Regions from separate parts of the Clostridium neuense genome, predicted to be linked through region 2. Evidence: riboswitches for the same ligand, from Rfam matches in the RefSeq annotation. Region 2 holds a riboswitch; the other holds the start of a gene.
What was found. A riboswitch is a leader RNA that binds a small molecule or an ion and turns the genes downstream of it on or off. The one in region 2 is predicted to bind FMN.

Region 1: it holds a riboswitch for FMN, as region 2 does, so the genes downstream of both, ribD (bifunctional diaminohydroxyphosphoribosylaminopyrimidine deaminase/5-amino-6-(5-phosphoribosylamino)uracil reductase RibD) here and ACJDT4_RS08505 (ECF transporter S component) in region 2, are expected to answer to the same signal.

Annotation. Positions count from the first base shown of each region.
Region 1 covers NZ_JBJIAA010000001.1:197,434-200,614, reverse strand. The annotation lists gene ACJDT4_RS00895 (hypothetical protein) at 1-993, shown strand, start outside; FMN riboswitch at 1,049-1,164, shown strand; gene ribD (bifunctional diaminohydroxyphosphoribosylaminopyrimidine deaminase/5-amino-6-(5-phosphoribosylamino)uracil reductase RibD) at 1,361-2,443, shown strand; gene ACJDT4_RS00885 (riboflavin synthase) at 2,448-3,089, shown strand; gene ACJDT4_RS00880 (bifunctional 3,4-dihydroxy-2-butanone-4-phosphate synthase/GTP cyclohydrolase II) at 3,101-3,181, shown strand, end outside.
Region 2 covers NZ_JBJIAA010000006.1:121,450-124,630, reverse strand. The annotation lists gene ACJDT4_RS08510 (Tex family protein) at 1-1,478, shown strand, start outside; FMN riboswitch at 1,526-1,642, shown strand; gene ACJDT4_RS08505 (ECF transporter S component) at 1,731-2,357, shown strand; gene rimI (ribosomal protein S18-alanine N-acetyltransferase) at 2,498-2,944, opposite strand; gene tsaB (tRNA (adenosine(37)-N6)-threonylcarbamoyltransferase complex dimerization subunit type 1 TsaB) at 2,937-3,181, opposite strand, start outside.

The sequences.
Region 1 (3,181 bases), on a different contig from region 2:
TATCAAGGTGTGTTTTTCTTCTTAAAGAAAAATGGAGTCGTTCAAAATAAACAAAAGGAATTTGAATATAGTAAAAATAAGGAAGACTATAAGAGAAAAACAGAAATGCAGAATGGTGTTCTTATGGGACTTAGATGTCAAACTGATAATGGCTATGAATATAAGACGCTTTGGATATACGGCAAAGGACAAAATCAATTTCAATCAAAGGAAATAAATAATCTAATAGTTCCAAGAAAAAATGGATTTATGGTAATTGGGGTTGATAAGATAAATGAAAATGGCGTTTATGCTAGAGATCAAATTTGGACCGGAACTTTGAATACTGCTACAAATAATATAGTAAGGACAATACACAAACCTCAACAAAATGATATTGATTATAAAATAAATTTTGTTGGGAATGAGTATATATCATTGGAGAGTAATGATTTAAAATCAAACAGCGATGGTAAATATGTAGCAAAATCTTATCTTTCGGTGTTGCCACTAGATAATATTTATGGCAATAGTATTGCTTTTTCAAAGATAATAGGGCCTAATAGTGACGGCTTATTAAGCAAGAATGCAGAGGAATATCTAGGAAAGATTGGTAAGCCCAATTATAAGCTTGATAAGGATGAACTTGAAACTAATTGGGGAATTATAAGGTACAAGGGAAAATGGATATTAAGAGGAAGAGTTGCAAATGAAAATTTTAGTGTAAATGTAGAAACTCCTAAAATATTAACTACTTATGATAATCTACTTATTCCATTTAAAAATATTCAGGATAAGTTTCCAGGTGCTTTGGATGCATATACATCCTTAAATAATAATTTTATGCTTGTAGTAGAAAGCAACGATATTAAAATAGTAAGTATTGACAATGATACAATAGGGAAAGTTCAAAAAATTATACCTATTGATGAAAAGGCTCAAGTGGTTATGTCTCAATGGGCAACGGGAACATATGTTGACAAGTGGAATAAAAATTTTCAAGATATAAAGTAGCAATATATTGACATAATTACATTATAATGATAGACTGAAAATAAATTAAATAGAGGTTATCCTTCAGGGTTGGGTGAAATTCCCGATCGGCGGTAAAGCCCGCAAGCCATTTTGGCAGATCCGGTTAAATTCCGGGGCCGACAGTTAAAGTCTGGATGAAAGAAGGAAAGTATGTGTTTTTGTCACGTATTTTTTTGGATTTAAGTCCCTGAAAGATGATTTTAGGGACTTTTTTGTGCGCACAAATCATAGTCCGGTTGAAGTGAAAACATATTTAAGGTATTTAGATGAGCAAGCTGAAAGGTTTTATTTTAAAGTTCCAAGATTGCTTATCTTTAGGAAGGTGATTTATATTAACGATTTTTTTATGAAAAGAGCACTTAAACTTGCTGAAAATGGAAGAGGTCATGTAAATCCAAATCCAATGGTTGGAGCAGTTATACTAAAGAATGGTGAAATAGTTGGAGAAGGATACCATGAATATTTTGGAGGAAATCATGCAGAAGTGAATGCATTAAAAATGGCAGGAGAGAAATCAGCTGGTGCAGATATATATGTTACTTTGGAACCTTGTTCACATTTTGGAAAGACACCTCCCTGTGCTCTTGCATTAGTTAAAGCAGGGGTAAAGAGAGTAATAATTGCTATGAAGGATCCTAACCCATTAGTTAGTGGAAAAGGAATTGAAATACTTAAGCAAAATGGAATAGAAGTTATAAGTGGTGTCTTGGAGAAAGAGGCTCTAAAATTAAACGAAATATTTGTTAAGTTTATAACAACTAGAAGACCTTATGTAATTATGAAAACAGCAGCAACACTGGATGGTAAGATATCAACAGTTACAGGTGAATCAAAGTGGATAAGTTCAGAGGCATCTAGAAAATGTGTGCATTATTTAAGAAATAGTGTTATGGGTATAATGGTTGGAATAGGAACTATTATTGCAGATGACCCTCTGCTTACAACAAGATTAGAAGGGGAAGAGTGTAAAAGCCCAATAGCTATAATTCTAGATTCAAAGCTTAAAATGCCCTTAAATTCTAGAATATTAGAAACCTTAAAGGATAGAAAAATTATTATTGGAGTAACAGAAAAGGCTAATAAGGATAAGATAAAGCAATTAGAGAGCATGGGAGTTTTAATAATTAAAACACCTTTAAAGGACGAAAAGGTTGATTTAGGTTATTTTATGAATAGGCTTGGAGAACTCAATATAGATAGCATTTTACTTGAGGGTGGAAGTACTTTGAATTTTTCTTGTATTAGAGAAAAGATTGTAGATAAAGTTATGTGTTTTATATCTCCTATAATGCTTGGCGGTGAAAAGGCTAAAACTACCGTCGGCGGTGAGGGAATAAAATCCTTAGATCAAGCTGTAAGAATATCTGATATAAAATTAACAAACATAGAGCAGGATATTTTAATAGAAGGTTATATAAAGGAGGAGTGAGCATTTGTTTACAGGTTTAATAGAAGAAATTGGAGAAGTTAAAGCGGTTAGAGAAGGAGCTCGCTCAATAAAACTAGGAATCAAGGCTTCTAAGATAATGAAAAGTATAACTCTTGGAGATAGCGTTTGCGTTAATGGAGTATGTCTTACTATTACATCTATAGAAAACGGTGAATTCGATGTAATGCCAGAGACAAAGAAAGTTACTAGCCTAAAGAATTTAAAAATAGGAAGTAGAGTTAATCTTGAAAGAGCAATGGCCCTAGGAAATAGATTTGGAGGGCATATAGTAACAGGTCATGTAGATGGCGTAGGTGTTATTCATAAAATTAGAAGAGATGATATAGCAGTTGAATTTATAGTTAAGGTAGATGCTGAACTTGCAAGTGAACTAATTTATAAGGGATCTGTAGCTGTGGATGGTGTAAGCTTGACCTGTGGAGAGATTGGAGCGGATTACTTTAAATTTTATTTAATACCACATACTCAAGAAAAAACTACTTTAACAGAAAAAAAAGAAGGAGAGCTTCTAAATATAGAGTGCGATATTATAGGCAAGTATGTTCAAAATTTTATGAATATACAGAGTATTGGTAAAAAAAGTGTGATTACGGAAAACTTTTTAAAACAAAATGGGTTTATGTAGGAGGTATAAAAATGGATTTTAAATTTAATTCTATAGAAGAAGCAATTGAGGATATAAGATCAGGAAAAATGATTATAGTTGTTGATGATGAG
Region 2 (3,181 bases):
AAGATAAGATACTTTCAGTTAAGATAGCCTGTGAAGATGAAAAAATAATTGAGTATTTGAATCTAAATTGTCTAAAGGGAAATCAAGTGACAGACAAATACATAGAAGAAAGTGTAGCGGATTCTTTAAAAAGATTAATATATCCATCCATAGAAAGAGAGATAAGAGCAGAACTTACAGAGAAAGGCGAAAACTCAGCTATAGAAATATTTAAAGCTAATTTAAAAGCCCTTTTAATGCAGGCACCTATCAAAGGAAAGGCAGTTTTAGGATATGATCCTGGTTTTAGAACTGGATGTAAAATAGCAGTGCTTGATGAAACAGGAAAGCTTTTAGATACTGCAACGGTTTATGCTACTGCTCCTCAAAATGATGTAGAGGGTTCTATAAAGGTATTAAAGGGATTGGTTTATAAATACAATGTTGGAATGGTATCGCTTGGAAATGGAACTGCTAGCAGAGAATCTGAAGAAGTTATAGCAAAGCTTATAAGGGAAGTAAAAGAGGAAAGAGGAATAGAACTTTATTATGTAATAGTATCGGAAGCAGGAGCATCAGTATATTCAGCATCTGAGCTTGGAACAAAAGAATATCCTGATATAAATGTATCCTTAAGAGGAGCAATATCCATAGGAAGAAGACTACAAGATCCTCTTGCAGAATTGGTTAAGATTGATCCAAAATCTATAGGAGTTGGGCAATATCAACATGATGTTGCACCTAAAAAGCTGGAAGATTCCTTAAAAGGAGTAGTTGAAGACTGCGTTAATAACGTTGGAGTTGATCTTAACATTGCTACTCCATCACTTTTATCCTATGTGTCTGGTATAAATGCTAATATAGCAAAAAATATAGTTGAATACAGAGAAGAAAATGGAAAATTTAAGAGTAGAAAGGAACTTTTAAAAGTAAAAAGGCTTGGACCAAAAGCTTTTGAGCAGTGTGCTGGATTTTTAAGAGTACCGGAGAGTAAAGAGCCACTTGATAATACTTCAGTTCATCCGGAATCATATGATGCAGCTAAAGGACTTTTAAGTAAGCTTGGCTATGAAGAAAGTGATATAAAAAACGGAAATTTAGCCAATATGGATTCTATGGTAAAGCTTGTTGGCATAGATAAATTAGCTGAAGAGCTTAAAGTTGGAGTGCCAACTCTTTCGGATATAATTAAAGAAGTTAAGAAACCAGGAAGAGATCCAAGAGAAGAAATGCCAAAGCCAGTACTTAAAACAGGAATTGTTGATATAAAACAATTAAAGCCTGGTATGGTACTAACTGGAACTGTAAGAAATGTTGCTGATTTTGGTGCTTTTGTTGATATAGGTGTTCACCAGGATGGTCTTGTTCATATAAGCCAACTTTCTGACAGATTTGTAAAGCATCCACTAGATGTTGTTAAGGTTGGAGATATAGTTGAAGTTAGAATTCTTGAAGTAGATGAAAAAAGAAATAGAATATCCTTAAGTATGAAAAAATAGCTTGATTAAATTTATAAAATAAATTATAATAAAGTTAATATAATATTGGTATTCTTCAGGGCAGGGTTAATTTCCCTACCGGCGGTATAGCCCGCGAGCCTTTTATGGCATGATTCGGTGAAACTCCGAAGCCGACAGTAAAGTCTGGATGAAAGAAGAAATAATAGTGTTTTTAATGTGCCCTGACTTCTTGTTCAGGGCTTTTATTATGCCATTTCTGAAGATATCAAAAAATAATAGGAGGCATATAAAATGAAAAATTCAAAACTTAGTAAACTTATCAAAATATCGTTATTGGGTGTAATTGGTTTTGTAATTATGCTTATTGAGTTTCCACTACCTATTTTTCCTAACTTTTTAAAAATAGATTTTAGTGATCTTACAGCAGTTATAGGTGGATTTGCAATGGGACCAATTGCAGGAATTGGAATAGAACTTATAAAAAATTTGCTTGCATTATCCAAGACAGGTACAGCAGGGGTAGGAGAAGCTGCTAACTTTTTAATAGGATCGTCTATGGTTCTTATTTCAAGTCTAATTTATAAACATAAAAAAACAAAGATGAATGCTGTAATTGGATTAGCTCTTGGAACAATTGCAATGTCTGTGGCAGGGTGCCTTCTAAATTATTTTGTGCTTTTACCAATGTATGAAACAGCCCTTCATTTTCCAATAAAAGCAGTAGTTGCAGCAACACATGTGGTTAATCCTTATGTGACTGATCTTAAGAGCTTTATACTATTTGCTATAGTACCATTTAATATAATTAAGGGAGCTGTTATTTCTGTGGTTACAATGGCTGTATATAAGAAAATTTCTCCGGTAGTTCACAAAGAAATAGAAGAAAATGCAGTAGTTTATAATAAAGTAGTTAAATAAAAATTAATAATTGTTATGGGCATATTTTAAAAAGACTTAGAACTTTCAAGAGATTAAATGATGGTGAGATATTGAAAGTTCTTAGAATTTAAAAAATATGCCCATTTATACTTATCTAATATTTCGAGATACTATTATTCTTATATATTTCGCTTCCACATTATTATAGCATCTTCGTTATTGTCGTTATAATAATTTTTTCTAATTCCTTCTTCTACAAAACCAAATTTTCTATATAAGTTTTTAGCTACGTAGTTTGAAGTTCTAACTTCAAGGGTTAAGGAATTTATATTTTTTTCTTTACATATGTCTATAAGACCTTCTATGATTTTTTTGCCGGCTCCTATTCCACGAAACTCTGGATGTACGGCTATATTAGTTATATGACCTTCATCTAGTATAAGCCACATACCACCATAACCAACTACTACATCATCTAATTTGATTACAACGTATTGTGCGAACTTGTTTGTAAGTTCTTTTTCCATTGAATCTTTAGTCCAAGGGACAGCAAAGCTTAAATTTTCAATTGAGAGGATTTCTCTTAAATATTTCTTTTCAAAAGCACAAATTTCTAAATTATTCATCTATACTCCTTCCAGTTCTATTTTCATATTCTCTTTCTGCTTGTGACTTTCTTAAGTAAATTGGAGCGGAGGAAAGTGGGTTATCAAATTTACCTTCACGCATTAAGTTAAGGCCTAGTTCACATAAGCCTGAAGCTTTTACAAGATTTAGATGACTAGGGGAAAAGTTAACTTCATTGAGCCTTTCTTCAAAGACTTTTTTAAATTTTGGTACAGCATCACCTATAAAAGTTACTG